2 regions of the Candidatus Clostridium stratigraminis genome follow, and region 2 is predicted to be linked to the other one. Evidence: a T-box and tRNA genes for the amino acid it is inferred to sense, from the RefSeq annotation. Region 2 holds a T-box; the other holds one or more tRNA genes.
What was found. A T-box is a leader RNA that pairs with one kind of tRNA and senses whether it is charged. The one in region 2 lies ahead of argS (arginine--tRNA ligase), so its partner is inferred to be a tRNA-Arg.

Region 1: it has a tRNA-Arg gene. The T-box ahead of argS (arginine--tRNA ligase) is inferred to sense a tRNA for this amino acid. The anticodon was not compared.

The regions. Positions count from the first base shown of each region.
Region 1 covers NZ_JBJHZZ010000016.1:20,146-39,547, reverse strand. Annotated here, with positions in the region: gene ACJDUG_RS15595 (spore germination protein) at 1-1,179, shown strand, start outside; gene ACJDUG_RS15590 (GerAB/ArcD/ProY family transporter) at 1,157-2,251, shown strand; gene ACJDUG_RS15585 (Ger(x)C family spore germination protein) at 2,238-3,347, shown strand; gene ACJDUG_RS15580 (phosphatidylserine decarboxylase) at 3,344-4,231, opposite strand; gene ACJDUG_RS15575 (TetR/AcrR family transcriptional regulator) at 4,434-5,000, shown strand; gene ACJDUG_RS15570 (YhgE/Pip family protein) at 5,239-7,599, shown strand; tRNA gene ACJDUG_RS15565 (tRNA-Arg) at 7,793-7,869, shown strand; gene ACJDUG_RS15560 (TetR/AcrR family transcriptional regulator) at 8,467-9,030, shown strand; gene ACJDUG_RS15555 (oleate hydratase) at 9,178-10,953, shown strand; gene ACJDUG_RS15550 (flavin monoamine oxidase family protein) at 11,100-12,791, opposite strand; gene ACJDUG_RS15545 (nucleoside deaminase) at 12,983-13,423, shown strand; gene ACJDUG_RS15540 (phospho-sugar mutase) at 13,494-15,218, opposite strand; tRNA gene ACJDUG_RS15535 (tRNA-Ser) at 15,452-15,543, shown strand; gene ACJDUG_RS15530 (SDR family NAD(P)-dependent oxidoreductase) at 15,620-16,417, opposite strand; gene ACJDUG_RS15525 (SDR family NAD(P)-dependent oxidoreductase) at 16,423-17,283, opposite strand; gene ACJDUG_RS15520 (DUF1700 domain-containing protein) at 17,273-17,998, opposite strand; gene ACJDUG_RS15515 (PadR family transcriptional regulator) at 17,991-18,314, opposite strand; gene ACJDUG_RS15510 (HD-GYP domain-containing protein) at 18,701-19,402, shown strand, end outside.
Region 2 covers NZ_JBJHZZ010000010.1:1,972-16,558, forward strand. Annotated here, with positions in the region: gene ACJDUG_RS12850 (sensor histidine kinase) at 193-1,593, opposite strand; gene ACJDUG_RS12855 (response regulator transcription factor) at 1,632-2,342, opposite strand; gene ACJDUG_RS12860 (SHOCT domain-containing protein) at 2,414-2,674, opposite strand; gene ACJDUG_RS12865 (DUF6414 family protein) at 2,908-3,780, shown strand; gene ACJDUG_RS12870 (thioredoxin domain-containing protein) at 4,015-6,075, shown strand; T-box leader at 6,133-6,356, shown strand; gene argS (arginine--tRNA ligase) at 6,407-8,098, shown strand; gene ACJDUG_RS12880 (ribonuclease H-like domain-containing protein) at 8,208-9,005, shown strand; gene ACJDUG_RS12885 (FeoB-associated Cys-rich membrane protein) at 9,029-9,181, opposite strand; gene feoB (ferrous iron transport protein B) at 9,236-11,008, opposite strand; gene ACJDUG_RS12895 (FeoA family protein) at 11,022-11,249, opposite strand; gene pflB (formate C-acetyltransferase) at 11,638-13,860, shown strand; gene pflA (pyruvate formate-lyase-activating protein) at 13,897-14,587, shown strand, end outside.

The DNA.
Region 1 (19,402 bases), on a different contig from region 2:
ATATTTATCAATAATGTAAAGGAATTTCTCATTATTGATACTAGAGGAGGCATGTATAGACAAATAACCGACCCCTTTATAGAAAGTGCTTCTAGAGGCCCTAGAGAAAGCTTTGTTGAAAATTTAGAAGCCAATATGAGCATGGTAAGGAGATATATCAAGGACAAGAATTTAGTTTTTGAAAGATTTACCTTAGGTCAGAGGACTCAAACTGATGTTTTAGTTGTTTATCTAAAAGATGTAGCAGATGATAATGTGGTCAATGAAGTAAAAGAAAGGATAAGAGTAATAGACGCTGATCGAACTAATGCAGCAGGAATAATAGAGCAATATACAGAAGACAGCACATATTCCATATTTCCTCAAGTTAACATAACTGAAAGAGTTGATAAGACGTGCTCTCATATATTGGAGGGGAGAGTATGTCTGTTAATTGAAGGTGCACCGAATGTAATGACTGCGCCTGCCATTTTTACAGAGTTTTTTCACGCTGTAGAGGATTATTATGATAGGACAATTGTTGCCAACTTTGTACGTTTAATAAGGTTTTTGGCCATATTTATAATTATTACTGCTAGCCCCTTATATCTAGTATTCATTAAGTTTAATTCTGAACTTATCCCAGTAAATTTTATTTTACCTATCATAGAATCAAGGAGAGGCATCGCCTTAAGTCCACTATTAGAAATAATACTTATGGAAATAGTAATGGAGTTTTTAAGAGAGGGAGGACTTAGATTACCAAGCAAAATTGCGCAAACCTTAAGTGTTGTTGGAGGTATTATTGTTGGTGATACTGCTACAAAGTCAAAGTTTGTAAGTCCAACAACCCTATTTGTTATAGGGATATCCGTAGTGGCGACCTTTGTTATAGTAAATTATGAAATGTCCTTGGCCCTTAGATTTTTGAGATTCCCAATGTTAATTTTAGCAGATTTACTGGGAGTGTTTGGAATTACAATCGGATGGTTTATTTTGTTAGTACATTTGCTTTCCTTAGATAGCTTTGGGGTACCTTATTTAACTGTGAATACAGGATTTCAAGATAAATTTTTAAGAAGTCCACTGTGGAAGATGAATAATAGAGGTGAAGGGATTCCACATAAAGATAATATAAGACAAAAGGATTTTAGGGTTAAATGGAGGAAAAAGAAGAATGAAAAAGGTTGGAGTAAATGATATTACTGCTAATCAATTCATGTATATTTTAATAGGTACTATGATAGGAACGGGTGTGCTTAGTCTTCCGAATTATATGGCGAAGGGTGCAAAGCAAGATGGTTGGGTTTCTGTAGTTATTTCTCTATGGTATCCCTTATATATTGTAATCTTAGGCATATACTTCTCTAAAAAATATCCTAATGAAGATATATTAAAGGTAAACATAAAATATTTTGGAAAAGTTATAGGAAGCCTGCTGTCTCTTTTATTTACTATACAGTTTTTAGTTGGTCTTGTTTCAGTTTCAGCGGGTTTTTCCAATATTTCCAGAGTTTATATAGTAGATTTCTTAACTCCATCCAAGATAATTTCTCTAGTTTTACTTTTAGGGCTATATGGAACATTTCAAGGGCTAAAGGTAGTTGGCAAAATAAGTGAGATATCCTATTATTTTTTAATAGTATTACTTTTCGTACCTTTATTAGTATTAAGAGATGGAAGTTTTTTAAATATTTCTCCTATATTTGGATATGGAATAAAAAACATTTTAAAGACAAGTAATGATGCCATATTTTCTTACTCTGGCATAGAGATAATATTTTTCATATATCCTTATGTTACTGAAAAAAATGAGATAGCCAAAAGAGCTGTTAGAGGAGTCTTAGTCACTACAGCTATATACACTTATATTACCTTTATGACCATATTCTATATGGGACCAGATGTAATATTACAAGAATTTTGGTCTGTTATGGTAGTAAATGAAACTGTCAACCTTCCTTTTATAAACAGCTTTAGATTTATATTTATGTTCTTTTGGTCTTTAATGATATTTAAAACAATTGTAAATCAATATTATAGCTTTAGTTATGGCATAAGTAATTCTATTTTCAAATTTAGAGTTCAAAAGGTATGTTTCTTCATATATCCCTTTTTACTTTTTCTGGCAATAAAGTATGGTAATGAAATAAGCAGAAGGAACTTATTAGAAAAACTTAATCCTTTAATAATATATTTTAATTTAATCTATCTCACTTTATTAGGCATAGTTGTTCATTTTAAGAAGGTGAATAAAAATGAGATTTCATAGATATGTTTTAGTTAGCTTAGTAATCATTGCTTTAATTGCATATTTCCTCAGTGGAGTTTATAGAGTACCGGTAGAAAAGGTTTCTGTTGCCTCAGCCATTGGTTATGATTTGGATGAGACAATAGATGGAATTGTCATTCATAGCGTGCCAATAACCATTTATAATATAGATGAGAAGATGAATAGCTCCACAACTCACGTATCTAAGGGTTTAACTCTTGCACAAACTAGAGAATCAAGACAGACAAGGATAGACAAGAAATTCTTGCTTGGCTTTGAAAGGGTTTATATAGTTAGTGAAACTATGGGTACTCATGGAATAAAAGAAATAGTAGATGTATTGATACATCATCCTCAAGTTAATGACACGTCTTTATTTTGTTTATGCAAAGGAAAAGCTGAGGATATTATGAAAATGAAGATAGAGGGCTATCCAAGTTCTGGAGACTTTATTGAAGGCTTAATAAAGAGTTCTCGAGAATATAATTTTTATTCTAAAAATTATAAACTAATAGATATATCACTGAGGCTTCATGCTGAAGGAAGGAATGTAGTAATTCCATACATTGAAGCTAAGGATGGCAATATTATTATGTCAGGCCTTGCTATTTTTCAAAAGGAAAGATTAGTTAAGGTTATTAATATAAAGGAAACAAAGGAGCTAAATTTATTAAGAGAAAATAATGTGACTGGAATGATTACTACAGAAGACTTTGGAGAGAAATATGTAAACTTTTTTGGAAAAAGTAAAAGAAAGGTACAATGTTTGAGGGAAGGTAACAATTATAGATTTATTATTAACTTAAATATAATAGGCGATGTAACAGCAAATGAAAAATACGAAGATATTATAAATCACCCCGAAATTGAAAAAGAAATAGAAGAAGCACTTGCAAAAAAAATTAAGGGAAAATGTGAGAGGGAATTACAGAAAATAAAAAGTGAGTACAAGATAGATTGCTTGGAGCTTGGAAGAATAGCAGCTGCAAAATATGGAAGAAACACAGGAACTGATTGGGATAAAGTAATAACCAGTTCCCCAATAGAGGTTAATGTAAAAGTGAAAATTGATAAAGTGGGAAGAGCAGATGTTTAAGGTTTTTGCCCTATTTTTTCTCCCATAAGAACGGAGGTTTCAAAACCTAAGCTTGTTTGATTTAATATTTCATCATCAATTTTTATTAAGTTTGGCTCAAAAAATAATATTACTGTAGAGCCGCCAAATTTAAAATATCCTTTTTCTTCCCCCTTTTCTACCCTTTTATTAGGTTCATAGCTTTGAATTATTGAACCAACACAGGTTGCACCAACTTCTATATATAAAATTTCTTTAAAGTTATCAGAATGGAGTATGCTCCATTCTCTTTTATTTTCACAAAATAATTTTTGTACTTTATCTAGAGCTATTGGACTCACGGAGTAATAGGCACCTTTAATTTTAACTTCCTTACTGCATGTTCCTCCGTCTACAAAATGAAAGCGGTGATAATCAGTAGGACATAATCTTAAAATTAAACAGGTTCCACCATCATATTTTAAAGCAGTTTCATCATCTTTTATTAGTTCTTTCAAACTGTAAGTAAAGCCTTTAACTTGAATTAATTTTTCTAAATCTATATTTTCATAGGCTAATAACTTCCCATCTCCAAGGGAAATTAAAGCATTACTATCCATATCAATAGGTCGTGCTTCCTTCTTTAGTTTTCTATAGAAAAAGTCATTAAAGGATGCAAAATCCTCAGTAGCCTTTTCGAAGCTTGAAGGATCTAAGTTAAATCCTCTTATAAAGCTGTTTATTTTTTTTCTGCTGGAATTTCTATCTGCATATAAGCCATAGATACTTGAAAAAAGTTTCTTTTTTACTACCAATTCTAATAGTTTCATTCCAATTGGGGAAGAATATATCCAATTTAAATATTTATCCCCGGCTATCTTTTCAACTTCATAGCTTTTATTTTTTCGATTATAATATTTTATCATAGGTATTCCTCTCCAAAGTCATATACTTAATTTCATTCTATTATTATATAGTATTTTATTTTATCACAAAAAACATTTCTTAACTAGATTGTTTGACAAGTCATAGAAAATTACCTAAAATTAATCTTAACAAACAAAATTAATACTGACTGGTCAATAATATAATAACTAAGTAAAATCAAATTTGGAGTGATTAATTATGATGAGTAAAACCAAAAGAGATATATTTGAAGCTGCTATTAGAATATTTTCTATAAGCGGCTATGATAGTGCTACCATGGATGATATTGCTCAAGATGCTGGGGTGGCTAAGGGTACTCTCTACTATCATTTTAAAAGTAAAGAAGAGTTATTTAAATATATTATTACAGAAGGAATGGAGTTAATAAGTGAAGAATTAAATGAAGCTGCCTTAAAAGAAAGCAGCTCCTTGGATAAATTGAAGTCAATTTGCAATCTTCAATTAAAAATGATTTCAGAGAAAAGAGATTTTTTTAAAGTTGTTATGAGTCAGCTGTGGGGGCAAGAAGTAAGGCAGCTAGAACTTAGAGATTTTATAAAGAAATATATAAGCAAAATAGAAATATTTTTAAAGCAGGCTATGGAAGATGGTGTTATTAAAAAAGAGGACTCTAGTTTTATGGCCTATACCTTCTTTGGAACACTTTGTTCAACAGCAGTCTATGAATTAATTAATGACGGTAAAAGCAATATCGATGTTATTACTGAAAAGGTTATGGGTTATATACTTCATGGAATACAATCTTAAATTTATAGTTAATTAATTATATTAGGCTAAGATGATTTGTTAAAAGTTACAAGCTTTAATTATTTTATATAAGTTTTCAAATAGAAGATGCAATAGGCCATATGGCCTATTATCTTCTATTTTTTTATTATCTAATAATTTTACAAAACCTATTGACATATATAAAAAAATGAGATATAACTATAACTGACCAGTCGGTATATACTGGACAGTCAGTATAAAATGAAGGGATGATACTATGAATTTCATTAGAATCGCAAAAAGAGATATTGTTAGTATTTTTAAAAACAGATTCTTAAGAGTATCTGTAATCGCAATAATTATAGTACCTCTTTTATACAGCTTACTTTATCTCTATGCATTTTGGGATCCTTATAGCAAATTAGCTGATCTGCCTGTAGCAGTAGTTAATCTCGATAAGGGGAGTACCTTAGATGGAAAGGATGTAAACTATGGAAAAGACTTAGTTGATAACCTTAAAGATAACAAGAGTGTAGGCTGGAAATTTGTATCTAAAGAAGATGGTGAAGCAGGCGTTAAGGGAAGCAAATATTATGCAATGTTTGTAATTCCTGAAAACTTCTCAAAAAATGTGCTCAGCGCCAAAGATGGTACACCAAAACAATCAGAAATTTCCTACGTTGCAAATGAGAAAAGAAACTTTCTTGCGGCTCAAGTTAACAGCAAGGTAGTAGTAGAAATTAAATCTGAGCTAACCAAAAATATAGTTAATGAATACACAAAAGCAGCCTTTGATAATCTTTATGAGGTAAAGGATGGCATGCAAAAAGCAGCTGATGGCAGCAAAGATTTATATGATGGTACATCGCAGCTTAATGAGAAGGTTCCTCACCTTACAAATGGTGTAAGTAAGCTGTACAAGGGCTCAAGTGATTTAAGCAGCGGATTAAATCAGCTTGGAAATGGAACAAATACTTTAGCCTCAAGCTTAGCAGCAGCAAAGGATGGTGCAGCATCACTTGATACGGGAGCTAATCAATTGCAAGCTGGTTTATATCAGGTTGGTGCAGGCTTAACTCAATTAAATTCAGCTGTAAGTAAAGATACTAGAGAAAATATTAGCTTGTCTACTGGAGTAAAGTCTTTATATGATGGAATAACAAATAGTGATCCTACTAAAGGCCTTAGTTCAGCTGTAGCTCTTTTAAATACCAAGGTAAATACAAGCTCTGATCCATTTCATCCAAGCTTAGTAAATGGAATGAGTGGAGCTTATACAGCTTATAACAGTCAAATAGTAACTATGGTTAAACAGGCTCAAGTGCTTGCAGCTAATGGTGATGCAGCAAATGCAAACAAAATACTATTAGGTCTTGTTCAAACTATGAGTACAAGTGCAAATCCTTCAGCACCTAATTACATTTCTATTAATAAGGCACCTACGTTTTTTGATGCAATGTATTCCTTAAATGATGGGATTACAAACTCTGATCCAACGAAGGGTTTGGGAGCAGCAATAGGCGTATTGAACACAAAGGTAAATGTGGGAACAGATGCTATGCATCCAAGTTTAGTTGCTGGAGTAACGGCAATTAATAATGGAGTCAACGTTGGCAGCAGTACCAGCCCAAGCTTAGTAAGTGCCGTAGCTCAATTAGATAATGCTGTAAATGTAGGTTCAAAAGATCAGCCAAGCGTGCTTACAGGAATAAATCAAATAAAAAATGGCACAGCTCAGCTAATGTCAGGAATGACCGCAGCAGCAGCTGGTGCAAATGAGCTTTCAATTGGTGCAAAACAATTAAATGAGGGAGGAACTCAATTAAGAGATGGACTAAGTACTTTAAATAGTAATATTCCGGAGCTTAATAATGGAGTTTCTAAGCTTTACGATGGCTCAAAGGAATTAAAGGATAAGTTAAAGGATGGCTCTGATAAGATAAATAAGAATCTTATAAATAGCAGCAATACAATGGCAGAGTTTGTGTCACAGCCTTTAACAATTAAAGAAAGTCCAATAGATCCAGTTAAAAATTATGGAACTGGCTTTGCTCCATATTTCATCCCGTTATCTTTATGGGTTGGAGCTCTACTGATGTTCTTTGTTATTACTGACAAAGTAGATGATGATATAAATGCAAGTCCAGCCTCTATAGTATTAGGAAAATATTTATCCTACGGATATATTGGAATTATACAAGCGGTTCTTGCAAGTGCAATAGTTATAGTGCTTGGCCTAAGACCTAATAATGTACCGCTGTATTTCTTATTTAATATTATATTATCACTTGTATTTATTGCTATAATGCAAAGTTTAATATTCCTTTTAGGAATGGCTGGAAGACTGCTATCTATAGTTTTATTAATACTTCAGTTAACAGCTTGCGCTGGTACTTTCCCATTGGAAATTGTACCAAAATTCTTCAAGGTTATTAATCCATACATGCCATTTACCTATGCGGTATCTGGCTTAAGGGAAGTCATTGCTGGACTTAATTACGCTGTATTTACTAAGGATGTTTCGGTGCTTTTAGGCGTAATGGTAGCATTCTTGTTAATTTCAGTATTATTTAAAGGTCATGCTGATAAAGCACAAGAAAAGTTCAGAGAGGCAAATCAAGATATTAATATGGCATAAAATAAAAAATGACTGGGGTTGTTTAAAAATATATTTTAGACAACTCCAGTCATACTCAATTTATTTATTGCTTAAAATTTATATTGTGTAAAATATATAGGATTAATATAGGTTAATATATTTCCAATATATAGTTAATACTATTGACAATAAAAAAAAGATGTAATAGAATATGAGGGTAAATTAATAATCTGTGTGTATAGCTCAGCAGGATAGAGCGACGGTTTCCTAAACCGCAGGCCGGGGGTTCGAATCCCTTTACGCACACCAAAAAAGTGAGATGCATAAGTAGTATCTCACTTTTTTACATACCATTTTATTTGCAAATTGTTTAAAAGTAATTAACAGTTAATATTTAGTATCGTAATAAATTTGTAACAGATTACAGTTAATATATAAATGTAGCAGTTAAACAATTAAAGTTACCCCATCCTGTAGCAGTAGGTTTTTATTAAAACCTACTGCTATTTTATTTTGATATTTAGTAAGAAGATAAATAAGAATTTACATTTTCTTAATGTAAAATAACAATAATAGTGTTATAGTAATCTTGAGGTGATAATATTGGAAAATTCATTAAGTTTAGAAGAGTTCAAATTACTTGCACTTCAATATCAAAGAAATAAGAAAAGAGATAGGGAAAAATACAAGAAAAAAGCTGATGAGGACTTATATTGTTATCTAACAAAAAGGTCATTACAAATAAAAAAACGATGTGGATATTTTTGATAAACAAATGAGCCTATATGGCTCTTTTACTATTTAGTGTCATAATATTGAATTTATATTTCAAAGTCATTATGTTATACTAATTAGAATATATAAGTTTAGAGACTATTTAAGATATTAGAAGTAGAGGTAATTATTATGTCGCTGACAACAAAAAAGGCTCTTGAAGCCTCTTTAAAAAATCTTCTTTTGCAAAAACCTCTAGATAAAGTTACGGTTTCTGATATAGCAGCAGATTGTGGGATCAATCGCATGACTTTCTATTATCATTTTAAGGATATATATGACTTAATAGAGTGGGTTTGCGTGGAGAATGCAGCCAAAGTCATTGGTGGTAAAAAAACATATGACACTTGGCAGCAAGGTTTTTTACAAATTTTCAATGCTGTGCTCCAAAACAAAGCTTTTATTATAAATGTTTATCATTCTATGAGCCGTGAGCAAGTTGAAATCTATTTATATAAGCTCACATATGATCTTATGATAGGTGTTGTAGAGGAGCAATCTGCAGAGATGAGCGTACGGGAGGAAGATAAAAAATTTATAGCCGATTTCTATAAGTTTGCCTTTGTGGGAATAATGCTGGAATGGATACGAAACGGAATGAAAGAGGACCCTGTGTCCATTATTGATCGCCTGAGTGTATTGATACAAGGAGATATCATAAAGGCCCTAAATAAGTACCGTATAGACAAAAATTAATCAAAAGTGCTTATTTGATTAAAGTTTTTACAAATTTGCCCCTATGATGAAAGTTTCATCATAGGGGCAAATTTGTTTATTGTGGCCGCACTAAAGCAGCAGTATTCTATATTCAGAAACTAAAAATAATTTAATGGAGGTAAGGGTATGTATTATTCAAGTGGTAATTATGAAGCATTCGCACGTCCACTAAAGCCAGAAGGTGTTGATCAAAAGTCTGCCTACTTAATAGGATCTGGTTTAGCAGCACTGTCTGCGGCATGTTTTTTAGTTCGTGATGGGCAGATGAAAGGTGAGCACATTCATGTACTTGAGAAGGACCCCATTCCTGGAGGATCCTGTGACGGCTATCAATACGCCGACCGCGGTTTTGTAATGCGAGGCGGCCGAGAAATGGATAATCATTTTGAGTGCATGTGGGATATAATGCGTTCCATACCATCAATTGAAACAGAAGGAATCAGTGTTTTAGATGAGTATTATTGGCTCAATAAGGCAGATCCAAACTATTCACTCTGTCGTGCCACAGTAAAGCAAGGAGTGGATGCACATACAGATGGAAAATTTGGATTGTCTGATAAGGCTTCAATGGAAATTATGCATCTCTTTATGATGCCTAATGAAAAACTGTACGATGTCCGTATTGACCAAATCTTCAGTGAAGAAGTGCTGAACTCCAACTTCTGGATGTATTGGCGAACTATGTTTGCCTTTGAAAACTGGCATTCTGCATTGGAAATGAAGCTGTATCTGCAGCGTTTCGTACACCATGTAGGTGGTTTACCTGATTTCAAGGCACTCCGATTCACAAAATATAATCAGTATGAGTCACTAATCTTACCTATGGTAAAATACCTTAAGGATCATGGAGTTCAATTTCACTACGATACTAAAGTTGTCAATGTTGAATTTGATATACAACCGGATAAAAAGATAGCTAAGCGTATCATATGTCTCCACCAGGGTGAAGAAAATAACATTGATCTTACTGAGGATGATCTTGTGTTCATAACCAATGGAGGATGTACTGAGAATTCTTCTTTAGGTAATCAGAATCAACAGGCTCAGATGGATACAGAAATCAAGGACGGCAGCGGCTGGGATATGTGGTGCAAGATTGCTATGCAAGATCCATCTTTCGGACGTCCTGACAAGTTCTGTACTGCACCCGAGAAAACAAATTGGATGTCTGCTACAGTAACTACTTTGGATCAGCGTATTGTTCCTTATATCAAGAAAATCTGCAAGCGTGATCCTTTCAGCGGTAAGGTGGTTACAGGCGGTATCGTAACAGCAATGGACTCTAACTGGCTTCTAAGCTGGACCTTCAACCGTCAGCCTCAATTCCGTGCACAGCCAAAGGATCAGCTTGTAGGGTGGATATATGGTCTGTTTAGTGACAAGCCTGGTAACTTCGTTAAGAAGACCATGCTTGAATGCACAGGTAAGGAAATCTGCATGGAATGGCTGTATCATTTAGGTGTTCCAGTAGATCAGATTGAAGAACTTGCAGAAAACAGTGCCAACACAGTTCCCTGCATGATGCCTTATATCACAGCCTTTTTCATGCCTCGAAGAGAGGGCGATCGTCCGAAGGTTGTACCAGAAGGAAGCGTGAACTTTGCCTTTATTGGTCAATTCGCTGAGACCCTTCGAGATACTATTTTCACTACCGAGTATTCTGTTCGTACCGGTATGGAGGCAGTTTATACCCTGCTTAATGTTGATCGTGGAGTGCCTGAGGTTTGGGGCAGCGTATACGATGTGCGCTCACTTTTAGATGCCACAGTTAAGCTTTCTGATGGAAAGAAGCTTACAGATAAGGAGCTTCCCTTCAAAGCAAAAATTGCACTAAAGGAAGCTCTGAAAAAAGTAAAAGGTACTGAGATTGAAAAGCTTCTGAAAGACTATAAGGTTATTTAATGAGACCGTAAGGAAATAATGTATTATCTATAAAAAAGGGGTTATTGCAAAATTACCGTAGTTAGATTATATTTTGCAAAAACCTCTTTTTTAATTACTGTAAAGGGTATGTTACAATTCAACTTTTGAAGAGATTATTAACTATGCTATTTTTGAAAATTACTATTATATGCAAGAGTATTTGCTGCCAATTTACCACTATATAAGGCACCTTGCATCCAAGCATGTGTTGCAGAGGCATGCTCTCCTGCAAAAAATACTTTATTATCAAATTCAGGTTTTAAAATATCATGTAAGAAAATAGATTTCTGTCCTGGCATTGTCATTGAAAAGGCTCCTCTAAACCACTGTTCATTATTCCAATTTATAGTCCTATATTTTTCAACTATATGATCTAGATACCCCTTTGGAAGACCATGGACCTCTTCAATTTGATCTTTTATAATTTCCTTTCTGCGTTCCTTATTTGCATTTTCAAGTCTTACGGCATCTAAATTTAAATTGTAGGAGGCCACTATTACACCTGGCTCTTTAGATAAATATTTATTTGCTTCATCATATAAAGCATGATCAGAAGGATAAATTACATTTTGAATTGGTAAATCAGTATTAGAAACTCCACCATTAATTCTTCCATAATCAGTATCCTCTTCCCAAAATCTTTTATTACATAAAAGCAGCGTTCTTTGGGAATTTACATAATTAAATTCTCTAATGGCCTGCATCTTTCTATTACTAAACAGAGGCTTGATATCTACTAGTCTTAAGGTGGAAAAGGGAATGGCACAGATTATATAATCAAAGGATTCTATTAAATCCTGAGAAATTTGTCTAGTTCTATACTTAATAATAACTTTATTTTTATCTTGCCTATAAATTCCTTTAACATAGTGGCCTGATTTAATTATAACCTTTCCTAATAAGTGATTTGGTATATCTTCATATTCTGAAGGATGCGCAGAGGTTAATGACTTGTAAAAGGATAAAGGAAGATTTGAATTTCCACCGTCAACTCTGTATAGGGTTGAAAAATCAAGCGGGTACATTTCTGACAATAATTCTGCATGGCTGATATAAAGAAATGACCCTGTAAGTGAGTCAACACTAGAAATTAAATTTATTGCATCTTCACTTAAACCCAGCATTTCAAAAACTTGACGAAAGCTCATTTTAATAAGCTCTGAATAGGGGACAGAGTATTTAGGAAGTATTTTTAAAATTTCTTTTCTTATATTTTCAGGAAGTCTATTTAGTGGTTCATTAATGGCATAATTATATAAAGTAGGCCAGGAAATATTTTTTTCTCTCTCAGTCAAGTTATACTTTGGATAAAGCTTTTCAGTAACATTTTTTCCTGCTGAGTCATTTCTAATTCTTGTATTATGAACATAGACAAAGGCATTTGGATTATCCTGTATAAAGGGCATTGTATTAAGCTTAAATTTATTTATATAATGCCAGGTAGTCTCATGGGCTACTGGAATTCTTATGGGTCCTAGTTCTCCGTAATACTTTTTTTCCTTATCAAAATAGTGGGTATAAACTCTTCCACCGATTCTATCAGTTAATGCATCAAAAATAGTAATATCTGCGCCAAGTTTTCTAAGTTCAAAGGCACTTGAAAGTCCTGCAAGACCTCCTCCTATAATTCCTATTTTTACTCCTTTTAGTTTACCTGGCGGGCAATAATTTAAAATATCCTTAGGAGGGCTTAATAGCCCTATTATGTTATTAAAGTCCTCTGACCTTCCTGCTTTTTTTAAAGAGTTCTTTAACATTTCATGTCTCTCTAAATTAGTTGGATTAATTGGAACAGGTTGAATGCCATTAACAGCCATAAAACAGAAAACTCCTAATAATTATTACTAACATATTTATAATATTTAAATTTAAAAATTATGACTAATAACTATGTTCTGGAGGTTTTAAATGATCAATTATAAGATATATTTCAATGTAATCTTGAAATAATAAGGTGGTTATGCAAGAATAGGAATTATATTTAAACTTTGTTATGGTGGTATTTAATATGAAAGAATTTTTTATGGATGAAGCATTAGAAGAGGCTAGAAAAGCTCTATATATTAAAGAAGTTCCAGTGGGCGCTGTTATAGTTAGGAATAATGAAATAGTGGCAAGAGCACATAATCTTAAAGAAACATTAAAGGACCCCACAGCACATGCGGAAATATTGGCAATAAAAAGAGCTTGTGAGTCTCTTAATAAGTGGCGACTTACAAGCTGTGAAATGTACGTTACCTTAGAACCCTGTGCTATGTGTGCCTCTGCCATAGCCCAAGCTAGAGTAAATAGGCTCTATATCGGTACCTTTGATCCCACAGCAGGGGCCTGTGGATCCGTAATAAATGTATTAGAAAATCCAAATTTGAATTATAATATTCAATTAGACTGGATGTATAACACAGAGTGCAGCAAGCTGCTTAAGGAATTTTTTATGGCTAAGAGATAATAAAGCAAATTCCTACTGTTTCATGACAAAAGACGAGCCACGAAAAACCTCCCCGTGGCTCATAATTATTTTATTCAACCGATTCTAGTTTTCCTAGAACTATTTCCTTCATTGCAGTAATTTTCTCTTCTGCTGCTTTTTCCGTATCAGCCTTAGAGTATAGGTAAAGCTTAATTTTTGGTTCAGTGCCCGAAGGCCTTACAGAATACCAAGAGCCATCTGCCAGTACGAATTTTAAAACATTTGAAGCTGGAATATCAACTTCTAATTCGTCGCCAGTAACAAGGCTTATATTTTTACCTATTTTATAGTCAGTATATTCTACAACACTTGTATCCTTTATTTCAGTAGGATACTCAATTCTATAAACCTCCATCATTCTGCCTATTCTTCTGCTGCCCTCAATTCCCTCTAAAACTAATGAAATTTGAGCCTCCCTATAGTATCCCAATTCTTCATAGGTTTCTTCTAAAACATCGATAAGGCTCTTACCATGCTTCTTATAATAAGCAGCTGCTTCAACAAGCATCATAGAAGATATAACTCCATCCTTATCCTTTACGAAATCGCCAGTAACATAGCCAATACTTTCCTCATAGCCAAACACGAAGCTGTGATTTCCTGTACTTTCAAGTTCATTTGCCTTGCCGCAGATATTTTTAAAGCCTGTTAAGGATTCGTAGGTAGTAATGCCATATTTCTCAGCTATAGCTTTACCTAAATTGCCAGTAACTATTGATTTAACTATAAAACCATTAGAAGGCAATTTACTTAGTTCCTTTCTAGCTTCCACAATATATTTAACCAGCATTGCTCCTGTTTGATTACCATTAAAGGAAACATATTTTCCTTCCTTATTTCTTACCATTATCGCAAGTCTATCACAATCTGGGTCAGTTGCAATTAAGAGCTCAGCTCCAAGCTCTTGACCTAATTTTTCTGCATACTGGAAGGCCCTAGTATCCTCTGGGTTAGGAAATGGTGCTGTAGTAAAATTAGGATCTGGGTTCTCTTGTTCGGGAACTACAGATATGTTTGTAAAGCCCCTCTCCTTTAATACTCTTCTTACTAAAATATTACCAGTTCCATTTAGAGGAGTATAAACAACCTTAATATCCTTATCAATATTTTCTCTTAGTGCAAGAGACTTAACCTTAGAAACATATATATCATCAAGTTCTTTTCCTACAATATTTAAAAGACCTGCAGCTAGAGCCTCTTTTTCATCCATAACCTTGATATCTTCAAAGTTTTTAATATTTAATATCTTTTCAGTAATAGCGTCAGCTAAGTCCTGACCTATTTGTGCACCATCCTCCCAATACACCTTGTAGCCATTGTATTCTTTTGGGTTATGGCTTGCAGTAACAACAATTCCTGAAGCTGCATTTAGATGTCTTACAGTAAAGGATAAAAGTGGTGTTGGCCTAAGGCTTTCAAAAAGATAGGACTTTATATCATTTGCAGCTAATACTAGTGCAGCTCTTAAGGCAAATTCCTTTGAGAAATGCCTGCAGTCATATGCAATTGCAACGCCTCTGTCCATGTACTGCTTACCCTTATCTTTAATGTAGTCTGCTAGTCCTTGGGTTGCTCTGGAAATTATGTAGATATTCATTCGATTAGTCCCTGCTCCTAGTTTTCCTCTTAGTCCAGCAGTACCAAATTCCAAGTCTCTATAAAATCTATCTTCTATTTCTTTTTCATCTTTTTCAATGGATGTGAGTTCAGCTCTTGTTGCTTCATCAAAGTATGTATTTGATACCCAATTGTTATAGGCTTCCCTATAGTCCATATAGACATCTCCCTTTCTTATATAAAGTACTTTTTACTAAAGAATATATCTTTTGATAATTATTCTAATTATATAATTATATTACTTTTTTAGTGTTTATGTAAACCTGCAGTGTAAAATAATACTAATTATCTTTAGAATATATTATTTCACATATGCCTTATAGATATTTATAGAATATGAAAAATTGATTTATACATATATTTTTAGTATAATTGTAATGTAAATCATGTGGAGAGATGTCCGAGTGGTCTATGGTACCTGCCTCGAAAACAGGCGAACGGGTCATACCGTTCCGTGGGTTCAAATCCCACTCTCTCCGCCAAGTTTAAAGGCTCTAGCTGTTTGTGCTAGAGCCTTTTTTCTATAACCTGCTGCCGTTAAGGCTTGGCTTTGATTTTTTAATTTGTATTAAGCCATTGCTTTTGTGCATGCGTCCATCTTGAATAAAGCAGCCTTGTTATTATTTTTCTGGGAACTATATTCCCTAAAACACCTAAAATACTGTTTAGTAAACCAGGCACATATAATGCCTTATTAGATAATGAGCGTGAAATTGTATTATGAACAACCTTTTCCAAGGGGTTTGTAGTGATATCACCATAAAAGCCCTGTGCTGCAATTCCACTTATTGCTTCCTTTGTGGTTGCCATACCTCCCGGGCATAGTGACATTACAGAAACATTATCCGATTTTAATTCCTCTCTCAATGCATATGAAAAGTCAAGAAGGAACCGCTTCGAAGCTGCATAAGTGGCTTTAAGCGGCATAGGATACAAGGATGCAAGACTTGATACGAATATAATATAAAATCGATTTTTGTTAGTTCTTTTTTCAAGTACCCTATGAGTAATCCTCAAGGTAGCTTCAAGGTTTAATTTTAATATCTTGAGAACAGAATTTATGTCCCGCTGCATAAATCCACCCTCATAATCTACTCCTGCAATATTGAGAAGCATATGAAATTGAAGCTTTTCTTTCTGGGCAAATAACATAAACTCATCTACGCTGTTGTCTGAGGTGAGATCACAGCTCTTTATAGTTACAGAAGTATTATATTTTCTTTCAATACCAGATTTAATTGCATTTAAACCACTTTCATTTATATCGGTCAATATGAGGTTGTATCCTCGTTTTGCGCACTCATTTGCAAAGGCTCTGCCAAGTCCGCCAGCTGCACCAGTAATCAATACATTCATTTATATCACCCCAAATAATTGATATTGCAAAGTTTTTCCGAGAGTACAAATAATCTGTCAGAGTTTTCCTTGTTAACCTGTTTACTATACGTATGAGGCTTTAAAAATCTGAAATAGAGTTCACGAGGAGGTGTTTCTTCCATACAAAGCATTAGATAGGTTTTAGCAGCTTCCATAGAATCCACACCATGTTTTTTTCTCATACTCCATATAAAATTAACAAGCCAACCGGTATTTTTGTTGCCGATGTTTGTGCTTACAAGTCCGGGATCGACACCATAAGCTGCAATACCTTTATTTCGATACCTCTCATTTAAAGTATAGGCGGTAAGCATGTTGCATAGTTTCGACTGTTTATAAGCTAAAAGTGGATTATAACCCATTTCAAACATTAAGTCCTTCCAACGCATTTTCATCATTTTATGAGAATCGCTGGAGGTGAATAATATGCGTCCTTTCCCTAAAAGTAAGTTGGAAAACAGCTCATAAGTCAGCAAGAAACCTGCAAGATGATTAAGCGCAAACTGCTGCTCATAGCCTTCATTTGAAGTCATATACCAGCTTCTTACGCAGCCTGCATTATTAATAATGGCAAAAAGTTTATCATTGCAATTCTCATGCAAATATTTTTTAATGTCCTCTCCTATTCTTATTACTTCCTGCTGCTGTATCATATCACCGTAAAAAAAGATAATATCTGCATTTGAAAATTTAACATTTAGATCTTTATAAGCCTTCTCGCAATTTTCCTTACTGTGACCGACTCCAATTACTTTAAATCCATTTTGGAGCAGCAATTCACAGGTTGAAAAGCCTATACCTGAAGTTGCGCCGGTTACCACAATATTTTTCTTGCTATACTGCATAATTAAACCATCTCCAAGCATGCCAGAATTCGAATCTTCCTGAACATAAAACCATTGAGATAAAGCCAATAACAAATAGCACACCAAATACCGCCAAAGAAACAATAATTACTTTACGAAGTTTGTACTTAAAGTTGTTTTTAAATAGTGGAAAAACGGAATAGGGTATATTCCTTTTGCCTGATAGTACATTCTTTTGCCACCTAAGCCAAGCAGTTCCAAGTTTAACAGCAAGCATATAGCAATTGATTGTTAAGACAGCACTGATGACACCAAGGGCGATGCTGGCTATACCCGTTATAGCTCCTGGCAAATAAGGAATATATGGAATAACCGCTGTTCCGGTAATAAATCCTGGTGCAACAACCAAACAAATTCCTAAAGATACAAAAGCAATAGTCAAAACAACCAATACAAGGTCCCATACAAAAATAATAGCGAAAAATGATACAATCCATATATCCGCGAAGCCAATACCAATTGTCAGCAGTATATTATTACCTTGTTTCCCGGTGGTAGTATCGGTATTGCTTTCATATTGCATAGCAACATCTTCAGGTTTTCCTAATTTTGAAACTATCTCTTCTTCACTGAGTCCATCTGCCATCTTTCTTAAAAAGTGCTCATTATATTGTTCGATAATATCGTCTATTTCATCAACGTTAATTCTTTCAAGATCTTTTGATAGTATATCTAAAAATCTTTGCTTATTCATGATATGATTCCCCCTCTAATAATTTTTCAACAGTCTTCATAAAGGATAGCCATTGCTGTTTTTCATTTGTAAGGTATTCTTTTCCGCTTTCTGTAATAGTGTAGTATTTCCTCGGCGGACCACCACTCTCTTCAGAAAGATAAGTAGTTACAAGTCCATCGCTTTTTAGCTTTCTTAATAGAGGGTATACAGAGCCGTCAGCAATGTCTATGTGCCTTGAAAGATATTCGGATAGATCGTATCCATACCAGTCCTCTTTGGAGAGCATTGACAACACAAGAAGATCCAGCACTCCTTTTTTATATTGATTATTCATTTTACTTAGCACCTCCTATCACACTAGTGATATCTCTATACTATTGAATATAATTCAATAGTATAGGTTTGTCAATAGTGTTGTGCAAATATTTGTTAATACCAAAATCATTTACAGTAAGATTCATTTCTTAAAATTCATTTCTCTCCACTAAAATCAAAGTCTTCGGTAAATTATGCTGGAGCATTAAGAAAAACTAAACGAAAATGGATAATAAAAAAGGTTTAGAATATTGAATTGTAAACCGTATAATAAATGGCGTAGAACTTTTGAAATGGTTAAAATTACAATTAAGATTAAAAACCATCTCTAGAAATGAAATAATAGTACGATAATTTAATTAAAGAGTATATTTACTAACATTAAAGTGTAAGAGGTGAAATTGAATGCCAAGTCACAAAAAATCAATATCAGTTAGTAATCTAAAAGTGGGAATGATAGCTGCTGCTGATATATATGAAGGAAACAATAAGTTACTAGCAAAAGATCAACCTGTTACTGAACTAGTAATAACTGAGCTTAAACAGTCTTATGTAATAAATAGAATTGAAGTATATATAGAAAGTGATTTGCCTGAAAAGAAATTAAATAATACTATTTCATTTAATTTGAAAACCATTGATGAACTAGAGAATATTTTAAATAGTTTCTCTGTTGATTTGGAGAAAACATTAGATAGTATATCAGACGTGAAGCAAACTGATATAGATGAGCTGAGAGTTTTTACGAAAAACATCCGAGATAAATTTACCGCAACAGATGCAGTTCTTAAAAATATTGCTTTTAACAGAAGCACAGAGCAAAGTTTTTATAGACATAGTATGAATGTGGCTGCTATTAGCTTTATACTTGGAAAGTGGTTAGGGGTTACCGGGAAGGATCTGAATTTTTTAATTTATTCTGCGGTGCTGCATGACTTTGGTATAACAAAACTAGATAAAGATATTGTAGAAAAAGGCAGTAAGCTAGATGCAAATGAATATAAGATATTTAAGACACATCCTATTATTGGTTATGAATTTATTAAAAAGTTCTCGTATTTGGATCCCTCTGTGGGCTATGGAATATTGATGCATCATGAACGAATG
Region 2 (14,587 bases):
TCCTTTTAATGATTTTAAAGGTAAAGAAGTATTAATCCTTAAGCGATAATAAAAAATCAGCTGATATATAATAAGTAAGTACCATAAGGTTAAAGTTTAATACTGAATTTTTATTACAAATAAAAGTATACAAAAAAGTTGTGTTGATTTTATGAAGATAAGTTAGACTAGCTCATCTTGATTAAGAAAATGTTATTGTACTGATATATTAGGAAACTCAATAGTAAATGTGGTACCTTCATTAACTTTACTAGCTACATAGATTTTACCTCCATGCGCCTCAATAAAGGCTTTTGTTATTGTAAGACCAATGCCAGAACCTCCTGTGTTTTTATTTCGAGATAAATCGGTTCTATAGAAGCGTTCAAAGATATAAGGTATATCTTTTTCAGGTATGCCTATACCATTATCAATTACTTTAATTATAATATTTTGTTTATCTTTCATTAATATTACGTGAACTTTACCATTAGGTTTTAGGTATTTATAGGAATTTAAAAGCAGGTTATTCATAATTTGCTTGAATTTATCCTTATCTATTATTGCTATTATTGCTGGTTCTATATCACTTGTTAGTTCGTAGTTTTCTTTAAGGTAAAGAGGCTTATAGGTATCTAAAATTTTCGATAATTCATCTGATAAATCAATTTTGCTATTGTTTAAATTAATATTGGTTTGTTCCAGTTTTGCTAGGCTCTGAAGGTTATCTACCATTTTTGTCAGTCTTTCAATCTCTTCGTAAAAAGTCTCAAAACGTTCAGTAGTAGGCTCCCATATGCCGTCTATAAATGCTTCTACATGTGTTTTTAATGTAGTTAGCGGAGTTCTAAGTTCATGTGCCATATCTGCGGTTAATCTTTTTCTCAGCATTTCCTGACTATTCAAAGTTTCTGCTAAGTAGTTTATAGAATTAGAAAGTTCATGTATTTCTTTAGTAGTTGTATTTATATTTGCTCTTACTTTAAGGTCTCCAGTACTCATCTTATTTGCAGTTTCAGTTATTTTAGCAAGAGGTCTTGAAAGCTGTCTTGAAATAATTACGCTAATAATAAATCCGAAAAATAAAGCTGTAATTGCCGATAAAATAAAAGAGTGATTAAGGGTACTTAAAAAAGTAACCGAAGCAGAAGACAAATAGGAGGTTCCAAAGTAACCTATTATTATAGTTCCTATTTCTTTATTATTAACTATTAGTGGGAATTTATCTTCAGCATATTCTCCTATATTAATTCCAGAAAAGCCATTCATCATACCACTCATCATATTTCCCATCATGCTGCTGTGCTGTAAATATGAATTGCCGGAGGAATATAAGGTATTATTATTTAAATCGTTAACCTCTATATATAATTCTTGAAGCTCGGCATATCTTTGGATTTCGCCTGTATTTATACTTGAAGAATTTTGTTCAGTACTATATAATTCAGTAACAATTTTTACAGCATTACTAACTTTTGTTTTTTGCTGATCTACTAAGAATTTTTTAAATTCGTTTCCTACTGCATAATTTGATATAAAGCTTGCTAAAATAATTGATCCTAAAACTGCAGCAAGAAAGCCTAGGGATAATTTTTTCATCAAAGATAATTTCATTTTTTCTCCTTTCGTGGAAACACTGGGCAGCACTGACCTTAAGCCTCAGGTGAGTTTGAAATGAATTTATATCCAATTCCGTAAACTGTAATTATATATTTTGGATCCTTAGGATTATCTTCTATTTTTTGTCGTATATTTTTAATATATGTGTCAACTGTTCTATCAAAGCCTTCATAATCAATACCGAAGGCTTTTTCCACTAGTTGTTCTCTCGATAACAATTGACCTGGGTTAGTAAGTAATGATGTTAAAACTTTAAATTCATTTGTTGTTAAGTTTACCGTTTCACCTTTCTTTTTCACTTGCATCTTTTTAATATCTATTTCTAAATCACCATTATTAAAGATTAAAATATCAGCCATAGGGGCAGCATCTCTGTATGTTCTTCTAAGCAGGGCTCTAACTCTTACTACAAGCTCTCGTACACTGAAGGGTTTGGTTAAGTAGTCATCCGCACCTATAGATATTCCGTCTATTTTATTTTCTTCATCTGTTTTTGCAGTTAGCATAATTATAGGAACACTGGAGATAGCTCTAATTCTGGTGCATACTTCTTCCCCTGTCACTTTAGGAAGCATTAAATCTAAAACTATAAGTTGTATAGTTTCATTGTTAAATATTCGAATGGCAGCTTCTCCATCCATAGCTGTAACTACTTCAAATCCTTCTTTTTCAAGATAGGCTTTAACCACATTTAATATGTTTTGTTCGTCATCAACAACTAATATTTTAAATGGCTTATTCATATATTTCACCTCAAAACCTTTATAATGCAATTATAATTTATAGCTATAAAAAAAACTAGGGAGCTAGCTCTCTAGTTATTCTGTGAAAGAATTGTTTTTCGTCTTAAGTATTCTTCTTCGCTTATTTCACCTTTAGCGAATTTTTCATCAAGTATTCTCATACTAGCATTAGATTTATTAGAATACTTCTTATATAATTTAACAGCCAGTATTATTAGTCCGATAAATATTAATAATCTAAAACCCGCAGCTAAGAACATCCATCCATAACCTATGGAGCCTGAAGGACCAAAACCATATCCTCCAAATCTTCCAAAACCACCACAAAACATAATCAAATCCTCCTTATTTGTGATTAAATTAAATTATTTTCTATGTAATTATTATAATTATAAATTGTGAAGCAATTATGAAGAAATTAAGATTATTATTTTTAGCAAAATTATTATTTCTTTATAATCGCAGGGCACATGAACCTAGCTTCTAGCTCTAAAAAGGAAATTAAAGTTAACCTCAGCACTATAATGTTAATACTATGTAGTATAGCAATTAAGGGGGGTTACTTATGGTTAATGGTATACCAATTTATGTAAATCAAGATTTGGTGTTGGACTTGACAGCATTAATGTTTGGGGGATTTGAAGAAAGTAGAGATGTTAGGAATCGTGACATGATAGAATTTCACCTTAGAAAAAAGAATGAGGATAGAACTGTGGCAGAAGAAAGAGATGTTGTTATCAATAATCATCATTTAGGAAAATTTCATGGTGAAATAGAATTGTTAAAGGACGTTAATTCGACATTTATTTTTACGGATTTCTCTAGATTTAATAACGTTAGAGCAATGCTGCTTGAAAAGAATATGATTAATCAAATAATAGAGGAAGATATTTTGGATAGTAATATAAAGTGTTGTGAATATGTGGAATTTACTGCAAATATGACAACAACATCACTTTTGTCATCGATTAATACATTGATAGGGGTAATAGAGTCCTACGATATTAAAATGTTAGATAACTTAATGAGGATAAAGGTATCTGGTATAACTAATATAACATTTATATTAAATCAATTAAAATTTTTAAGTAGTTCTTTAAGTATGAATAATACTACCGATATAGTACTTAATACAAATTCTTCTAATATAGTATTAACTGTAGATTTAAATGATTTTTCAAATAAAAATGCTTACGTATATGATTTGGCACATTCAGAATTAAGGGTTCTGGGAAAGGTTTCAAGAATTGTAGATGAAAATAATTATTTTGATTTACTAAGAAAAACGGCTACAAGCGATTACTATAATAGATTTCTGGAATCTTTAGCCCCTTACTTAGAGGTACTAAATATTAATGGGATATTGGTGCCAGATAAATTTACTACGAAGGTAAATGGACCAGGGCTTAACGTTATACCTATTGCCATATATGTTTAAAGGACCAGTAAGCTGGTTCTTTTTGGTGCCTAGGAAACCTCTGAATTTCTATTGTGATATAATAATTATACACAATATGCATTCAGGAGGCTTTCAATTATGATGGGGAAGAAAAGAGGCCAGATAGATGGCTTCATCAAATAAATGCATAGAAACTGTTTGCTACATTACTTTTGCATTAAGTTATTTTTTTATCACATACTATAAGGAAGTCTATTAAGAGGATGTGTTAAGTTGGTAACTGAAAATAAACATAAAACAACAAATAAATTAATTAATGAGAAATCACCATATTTACTTCAACATGCCCATAACCCAGTAGATTGGTACCCTTGGGGAGAAGAAGCGTTTTCTAGGGCGGTCTCAGAGGATAAACCTATATTTCTGAGCATTGGTTACAGTACTTGTCATTGGTGTCATGTAATGGAAAGGGAATCCTTTGAAGATGGCGAAGTTGCAGAAGTTTTGAACAAATATTTTATTTCAATAAAAGTAGATAAGGAAGAAAGACCTGACATTGACAGTATATATATGTCAGTATGTCAGACTTTAACTGGAAGCGGCGGCTGGCCTATGTCAATCATTATGACTTCAGATAAGAAGCCTTTCTATGCTGGTACATACTTTCCTAAAACAAGTAAGTACGGTCGACCAGGGCTTATGGATGTTTTATATTCTGTAGAGGAGGCATGGAGAACTAGAAAAGATGATTTAATTAACTCCAGTAAAACTATTGTTGATGCTGTTGCTAAATCAGAATATATAAAGAATAAAGAAAAGCTTAGCGAAGATACTCTTAAGAAGTGCTATAGAGAACTAAGAAGTAGTTTCGATCCTTCATTTGGTGGTTTTGGAGATTCACCCAAGTTCCCAATTCCTCATAATCTTTTATATTTACTTAGATACAACTACATTTTTGGCGAAAAGGAGTCGCTTGAAATAGTAGAGAGAACCTTAGAAAGTATGTATAAGGGTGGTATATTTGACCATATTGGCTTTGGCTTTTCAAGATACTCAGTGGATAGAAAATGGCTAGTGCCACATTTTGAAAAGATGCTTTATGATAATGCACTTCTTGCTATGGCTTATATGGAAACTTTTAATGCTACAAAAAAGGAATTTTATAAAGAAGCAGCGGAAAAAATATTTACCTATATTCTAAGAGATATGACTTCCCCAGAAGGTGGATTTTTTTCTGCAGAAGATGCAGATTCGGAGGGGATTGAAGGAAAATTCTATTTGTGGGATAAGAATGAAGTAATTAATATATTAGGATATGAGGATGGAAATCTTTTTTGTAAGTATTATAATATTACCTTAGACGGTAATTTTGAAAAGAAAAATATACCTAATTTGATTTACATGGACTTGCATGATATTGAAAATGATAAAATATTGAAAAACAAACTTGAAAATCTAAGAGCCAAATTGTTTGAAGAAAGAGAAAAAAGGATTCATCCGCATAAAGATGATAAAATACTAACTTCTTGGAATGGGCTTTTGATTGCAGCACTTTCTTATGGAGGAAGGGTTATAAAAAATAATAACTATATAGAAGCGGCTATAAAAGCAGTTAAATTTATATTTAAAAACTCAGTAAGGGAAGATGGTCGGCTTCTGGCTAGATATAGAGATGGAGAAGCAGCATATTTAGGATATCTAGAGGATTATGCATTTTTAATTTGGGGACTTATTGAACTATATGAAAGCACGTTTGAAACTGAATATTTAAGTAAGGCATTAGAACTTAATAGTGAAATGTTAAGGCTATTTTCAGATGAGAAGGGCGGATTCTTCTTATACGGTGTTGATTCAGAAGAATTAATTATAAGGCCTAAGGAAATCTATGATGGTGCGCTGCCATCTGGAAATTCTGTAGCAGCTTATAATCTTATAAGACTAGCTAGAATTACTGGGGACAGCACATTAGAAGAAGAAGCACAAAAGGTGTTTGATATTTTTGCTGGAACTATTACAAACAATCCAAGCAGTTATTCATTAGCTCTTATAGCTTTTATGTTTAATTTTAAAGATACAATGGAAATTATCATAGCCGGGGATAAGATCGGATTTGAAACCCAAAAGTATATTAATATTATTAATGAAAAATATTTACCCTTTTCTACCTTGTTATTAAATGATGAAATGGAGAAATCATTAGAAATATTTAGATCTTTAGAAGATAGAAAAATGCTTGATAATAAGACTACAGTTTATATCTGTCAAAATTTTACCTGCGGCATACCTATAAATGATGAACATGAGCTAAGTGATGTACTTTATAGGAATACTTAATATTGCATATTGACAGTATTAATTAATAATAATATAATATAGTGTAAATATTTATAATTAAATTCAGTGATGAGAAGAGTACTTTTTTTAGATTTCTTAAAGAGAGCAGGGCAATGGTGGAAGCCATGTAGAATATAAAAAAGGAAGAGAGCCTCTAAGAAGCTGCCTGAAGTTTAATTTATGTGTAGGGCGAGCCGTTGATTGCGTTAAAATTTCGAGTGGATATAAATTGTTTATATCAACTAGAGTGGTACCGCGGAAATGTCATACCCGTCTCTATATTTTTAGAGACGGGTTTTTTACATACAAAAATAAGAATGGAGAGGATTTTATGGACTACAAGAAATTAGTGGCAGAGAAAATAAAAGAGCAGGTTGATTTAGAACTAAGTACAATAGAAAAATTAATAGAGCTTCCCCCAAGACCTGATATGGGTGATTATGCTTTTCCATGTTTTCAACTTTCAAAAACAATGAGAAAAGCTCCTCATATGATTGCAGAGGAACTTAAGAATAAAATAGGTAAAGAGGGCTTTGAAAAGATAGACTGTCAAGGACCTTATTTAAATTTCTTTATGGATAAAGCTGCCTTTGTAAAGCAGATAATTGGAGAGGTACTTAAAGAAGATGAAGATTACGGTTCTTCAAAAATTGGGGAAGGGAAAAATGTAATTGTAGAATATTCATCACCTAATATAGCTAAGAATTTTCATATTGGACATCTTAGTACTACCGTTATAGGGAATTCCTTATATAGAATTCTAAATTTTGAAGGCTACAATTCAATTGGAATAAATCATCTAGGAGATTGGGGAACTCAATATGGAAGACTAATTACAGCTTATCATAGATGGGTTGATGAAGAAGCACTTCATGCTAATGCTATTCGTGAACTTGAAAGACTTTATGTTAAGTTCTATGAAGAAGCTGAAAAGGATCCGTCTTTAGAAGATATGGCAAGAAAGCATTTTAAAAATCTTGAAGATGGCTGTGAGGAAGAAGTTCATTTATGGAATGTATTTAAAGAACTAAGTTTAAAAGAATTTAATAGAGTTTATGAAATGTTAAATGTTCATTTTGACTCTTATGCTGGTGAAAGCTTTTACAGCGACAAAATGGATGCAGTTGTAGATGAGCTTCAGGAAAAGGGGCTATTAGTAGAAAGCAATGGTGCTAAGGTAGTTATGCTAGATAAATATAACATGCCGCCATGTATTATTAAAAAGTCTGACGGGGCAACTATTTATGCTACAAGAGATTTAGCCGCAGCCATGTATAGGAAGAAAACCTATGACTTTTATAAAAATATCTATGTAGTAGGAAGCTCACAGTCACTACATTTTAAGCAGGTATTTACTACCCTTAAACTAATGGGATATGATTGGGCTGATGATTGTAAACATGTTGGTTTTGGACTAGTTAAATTCTCAGAAGGTAAATTTTCCACTAGAAGCGGAAATGCAATATATTTAGAAGAATTGCTTAATGAATCAGTAGTAAAGGCCCTTGAAGTTATAAATGAGAAAAATCCAAATTTAGAAAACAAAGAAGAAGTTGCAAAGAAAATTGGTATAGGTTCAATTATATTTACTTATTTAAAGAACAACAAGGAGAAGGACATTATATTTGATTGGAAGGAAATGCTTAACTTTGAAGGCGAAACGGGTCCTTATGTACAATACACTTATGCTAGAGGCAGGAGTATTTTGAGAAAAGCTGTAGATATAACTGCTGAGGCAGATTACAGCAAAATGACTTCTACTGAAGAATTTGAATTAGTAAAAGAAATTTCAAGATTACAGGATGCTATACTATTGGCAATTGATAAACTTGAGCCTTCAATTATAACAAGACATGTTATTGAAATTGCTAAAGCCTTTAATAAATTTTATAATTCTCACAGTATCTTAAATGCAGCAGATGCTGGACTCAAAAAAGCAAGATTAAATTTAGTTGAAGCTACCTGTCAAGTAATTAAAAATGGTTTATGGTTAATTGGACTTGATGTAGTTGAAAAGATGTAATATAAGCTCCATAGAGTAAAACTAATAACTCTATGGAGTTTCCTATTTAAAAATGTGCTATTTTAGTATATAATCTTTTTGTAGCTTAAGAAAGTAATTGGAGGAAGTAATGTATATTAGAGAGTACACCGATAACATAAAGATTGAAGCAGATATTATTGAAAAATATAATATGCATAATATTGCATATTTTGATATTGAAACAACGGGATTTGAAAAGGATAAGGACTATATCATACTTATATCCTTAGGATATTACAATGATGAAGGAAAGTTTAATATTAAACAGTATTTCGCTGAAGAACTTATTGATGAAGCAGAAATTTTATATGCCTTCGCTAAGGATATAGTTAAGTTTAATAGATGGTGTTCCTATAATGGGGTAGCTTTTGATGAGCCATTCATAGCTAGGAGAATGGGAAAAAATAATATTCACTGCAGCCTTCCAAATGAACATATAGACTTATATAGAATAATTAGACCTTATTACAAACAATTAGGTATGGAAAGGTGCAACCTTAAAACTGTAGAAAAATATTTAGGGGTTAATAGGGAAGATCAAATAGATGGCGGAATGAGTGTGGAACTATATTATCAATATTTAGAAACTAAAGAAGACGAGTTAAAAGATATTATAATGCTGCACAATTATGAAGATGTATTAAATTTACCTTTGATCTTTAAAATTATTTATAAGGTTGAAAATAATACCTCTATAATTAGAGAAGACAGCATAACTGAGAAACAGCTTAAGTTTTTAAAAAGCCTAATTAAAAAGAATAATATTGAAGTATCTTTTGAAGTAGAAAGAGTATCAAAAAAAGCAGCATCTAAAATCATAGACGCCATTTTAAAAGGCAATATAAATAGCAGAGAAATAAGTAATATGGTAAGCAGCAGCTATTAAAAGAAAAAAGTAGATAAATTTATCTACTTTTTTTCTTTATGCATCATATATTTTGGACAGCTCTTAGAACAGCTACCGCAGTTACATTCTCCTGAGGTGCTCTTTTTTAAGTTCTTATAGAATATGAAAACAGCTATAGCTATTACTAGCACTGTAAAAATTATTTCAACTGTCATAAGATCACTCTCCCATAAATATTATTTCTTTAGTAATTTATTTAATAAATAGATTTATATTAATTTAATAATAATATTTCCAAGATTATAAACAAGAAAAGATACTATCCAAGCTAATACCAGCTGGTAAGTTACAGAAAATGCTGCCATTTTACCGCCATATTCTTTTTTCATAGTTGCTATTAAAGATATACATGGTGTATAAAGTAGAACAAAAACTAAAAAGCTATAAGCTGAAAGTGGTGTAAACACAGTTGGTAATACTGAAGATAAATTACTGCCATATATTACACCCATGGTTCCAACAACAACTTCTTTAGCCATAATACCTGCAATTAATGCCACGGAATTTTGCCAGGAGGCAAAGCCTAAAGGTATGAATATAGGACTTACTGCCCTGCCGATATAAGACAAAAAGCTATTATTAATATCTGTGAAACCAGTAAAGTTAAAATTAGATAGAAGCCATACAATTATAGAGATTGAAAAAATAATTGTTCCGGCTTTCTTTAAAAAGCCTTTACCTTTTTCCCATGTATGCATTATTAAGCCTTTTGCTTCTGGAAGCTTGTATTCAGGGAGCTCTATTATAAATGGCTCGTCGTCCTTTTTAAATATGGTATTTTTAAATAATATTCCTATTATAAAGGCTATTATTACCCCTAATGCATAAAGGGATGCAACCACAAGGGATTCACGACCCTTAAAGAAGGCTGCAGCAAAAACCAAGTAAACAGGTAATCTTGCGTTACAAGACATAAGTGGTACAAGTAGTGCTGCAAGTTTTCTATCCTTTTCGCTTTCGAGTGTTCTAGCAGACATTACACCTGGCACTGAACAACCAAAACCTATAATTAGTGGTATAAATGCCTTACCTGAAAGCCCCATCTTTCTTATTATTCTATCCATAATAAAAGCTACTCTTGCCATGTAACCACTGTCTTCTAAAAAGGAAATACAAAAGAATAGTAACATAATAACAGGAAGAAATACTATTACTGAACCTACACCACCGATTATTCCGTCAATAATTAATGACTTAAACCAGCTGCTGCTGCCTTTTAAGAGAGCATCCACAGTTGGGACAAAATAACCATTTAATAAGGTTTGCAAAAAATCCGCTAAAGGCTTTCCGGCCCAGGTAAATGTAACTTGAAATATAAAAAATAAAATAATTGCTAAAATAGGATAAGCTAAATATTTGTTTATTAATACTTTATCGATTTTTTCAGTAGTAGTAAGCCCCACCATGTTTCTATTACTAATGCAGTCCCTCAATACATTTTCTATATATGAATAGGTTTCCTTTTCGTTTTGAAATTGATAATTATTATCAATAGGAAGACTTAAAAAATCAGAACTTTTTAGAAGTTCCTTCAACTTATTTATGCCTTTTCCTTTAGAAGCTATAATTGGTATAATTGTAACACCGAGTCCTTCTGCTAGTTTGTCAAAATCAATATCAATTCCTTTAGCTTCAGCAGCGTCAAGCATATTTAAAACTAAAACAATAGGTATGTTAAATTCTTTAAGCTGCATTGTAAGGTACAAGTTTCTATTTAAGCTAGAGGCATCAACTATGTTTATGATTAAATTTACATTTCCAGTTTGTAAAAATTCCTTAGAAACCTTTTCTTCATTTGAGTAGGTGTCCATTGCATATATTCCAGGTAAGTCCACAATCTTAATGTCCTTCTCTAAATAACCCTCTTTTTTTTCTACTGTGACACCAGCCCAATTTCCTACATGTTGATTTGAACCAGTTAGATAATTAAATAGAGTGGTTTTACCTACATTTGGGTTTCCAAGTAATGCTGCAATTTTCATAGGTCAGCCTCCTTTATTTTATGCTTGTTATTACAATGTTTCTTGCATCCTTCTTTCTAATAGCTAAGTCAAACCCTCTGAAATTTATTAATATGGGATCCCCAAGGGGAGCTGCAGCCTTTACTAATACTTCCGTCCCTTCAATTGCTCCTAAAGCAAGTAATCTTTTTGCTAGTTTCTCGTCACCAATAATATTGCTTACATAAGCTTTCTCACCAGGTCTTAGATCGTAAATGCTCATTATTACCACCTCGTACTGAAAATCATTCTCAAATAAATAATAACATGCTGTAGTCCTACTGTCAATAGTTTTGTTTGATTAGTCAATTAAAAATAATTGTTTTGCAGAAGCTGGATTTTTATTACTATAAATAACTATTATAATTGTTTAAAAATTTACAAGATTAAAACTAAACTGTGAATTTAATTTAATTTAATATGTCATAAGTAAAATTAATAAGTAATTATTATCAATTGGCATAGAAAAACAAAGAAAATAATACAGAATATTCAACTGTTATAATTTAATTTATAAAAATGGCTTAAAAACAAATTAATTGACTATTGATACAGACAAAAATATACTATATAATAGTGAGTGTAAAAAGAGAAAGCAAGGAGTGAAGTTTATGTTTAAACAATGGGAAGGCTTTAAAGAAGGAACATGGATGAATGAAATAGATGTCAGAAATTTCATTCAACAAAATTATACAGCATATAATGGGGATAAAAATTTCTTAGCAGGAATTACAGATAAAACAAAAAAGATTTGGGATGAGTGCAGCAAACTTATCTTAGAAGAAACAAAAAAAGGAATCTTAGATGTTGATACTGAAAATGTATCAGGTATAGATACCTTTGCACCAGGATACATTGATAAAGAAAATGAAGTTATAGTTGGACTACAAACAGATGCTCCACTAAAGAGAATTACAAATCCATGGGGCGGAATTAGAATGGCAGAGCAATCCCTTGAATCCTATGGATACAAGATTAGTGATGAAATGCATGAAACATTTACAAAATATAGAAAGACTCATAATCAAGGAGTATTTGATGCTTATACAGAAGAAATAAGAGCTGCCAGATCAGCTGCTGTCCTTACTGGTCTTCCAGATGCTTATGGTAGAGGAAGAATAATAGGCGACTATAGAAGAATAGCTCTATACGGTATGGATTTCTTAATTGAAGAAAAGAAAAAAGATCTTAAGAATCTTAAAGGCGATATGCTCGACGAATTAGTAAGATTAAGAGAAGAAGTTAATGAGCAAATAAGAGCTTTAGGAAAAATAAAGAACATGGCAGCTTCTTATGGTATTGATATATCACAGCCAGCTACTAATGCAAAGGAAGCGGTACAAGCAGTATACTTTGGATATCTTGCAGCAATAAAAGAAAATAACGGTGCTGCAATGTCACTTGGGAGAACAAGTACATTCTTAGATATATACATTGAAAGAGACTTACAAGCAGGTTTTATAACTGAAGCAGAAGCACAAGAAATTATTGATCAATTTATAATCAAATTAAGACTTGCTAGACATTTAAGAACACCAGAATATAACGATTTATTTGCTGGAGATCCTACTTGGGTTACTGAATCAATCGGTGGCGTTGGTGAAGATGGACGACCATTAGTAACTAAGAACTCATACAGATATTTACACACACTAATCAACCTAGGAACAGCTCCAGAACCAAACATGACAGTACTTTGGTCACAAAACTTACCAGAGAACTTTAAGAAATTCTGTGCTGAAATGTCTATATTAACTGACTCTATTCAATATGAAAATGACGACGTTATGAGACCTATATATGGAGATGACTATGCAATTGCTTGCTGTGTATCTGCAATGAAGGTTGGAAAGCAGATGCAATTCTTCGGAGCAAGATGCAACCTAGCTAAATCATTACTTCTAGCTATTAACGGTGGAGTAGATGAAAAGAAAGGCATTGTTGTTGTTCCAGGAATTGAACCAATAACAGATGAAGTATTAGATTATGATAAGGTATTAGCTAACTACTTCAAAGTATTAGAATATGTAAGCAAAGTTTACGTTGATGCAATGAATATAATTCACTTCATGCATGATAAATATGCTTATGAAGCATCACAAATGGCATTACATGATACAAAGGTTGGTAGGCTAATGGCATTTGGTATAGCAGGATTCTCAGTTGCTGCAGATTCCTTAAGCGCTATAAAATACGCTAAAGTTAAGCCTATAAGAGAAAATGGAATAACTGTTGACTTTGAAGTTGAAGGAGAATTCCCTAAGTACGGAAATGACGATGACAGAGTTGATAGCATTGCTGTAGCCTTAGCTGAAAGATTCTCAAATGAACTTAAGAAACACCCGCTTTATAGAGATGCTCAGCATACATTATCAGTTTTAACTATAACTTCAAACGTTGTTTACGGTAAGAAGACAGGTTCCACACCTGATGGAAGAAAAGCGGGAGAAGCATTTGCACCAGGAGCTAACCCAATGCATGGCAGAGATTTAGAAGGAGCTCTTGCATCACTTAATTCAGTAGCTAAGGTTCCATATTCATGCTGCCAGGACGGGGTATCCAATACATTCTCCATACTTCCAGACGCATTAGGTAAGGATTCAGAATCTAGAGTCAACAACCTAGTAGCTGTTATGGATGGATACTTTGGACAAAATGCTCACCACTTAAACGTAAATGTATTAAATAGAGAAACCTTAATGGATGCAATGGAACACCCAGAAAAGTATCCTACCTTAACAATAAGAGTTTCTGGATACGCAGTTAATTTTAATAGATTAACAAAAGCTCAGCAAAAGGAAGTCATAAGCAGAACATTCCATGAAAAAATGTAAGTAAAAACTTTTTAAAAATTTAAAGGAGGGGATTTCATGATTAAAGGTAGAGTACACTCAATAGAAAGTATGGGTTTGGTGGACGGTCCTGGAGTTAGAACTGTAGTTTTTCTACAAGGTTGTAAGCTTAGATGTGCTTATTGTCACAACCCTGATACCTGGGCAAGAGATGGCGGAACTGAAATGACACCAGAAGAATTAATGAAAAAGATACTTCGTTATAAGCCTTACTTTGAAAGATCTGGTGGTGGAGTTACCTTTTCAGGAGGGGATCCTCTCCTTCAACCTGAATTTTTACTAGAAATGCTTAAGCTTTGCAAGGAAAATAATATTCATACAACCATAGATACAGCTGGTTATGGCTTTGGAGAATATGAAGAAATATTAAAATATACAGATTTAGTTTTGCTAGATATAAAGCATGTAGATGATATTGGATATAAAAATTTAACTGGTAAAAGCAAACATGGGTTTAATCAATTTCTTGCTGCATTAGAAAAAACAGATGTTAAGATATGGATTAGACATGTAGTAGTTCCAGGTATTACAGATTCAGAAGAACATATGGAAAAAATGCAGGGAATTATAAAAGAAATTAAAAACGTTGAAAAAGTTGAATTACTACCATACCATACCTTAGGAGTAGCCAAGTATGATAAATTAGGAATCTCTTATAGGCTTTCAGGTATAGAATCAATGGATAAAGAGGATACAAAACAATTTGAGG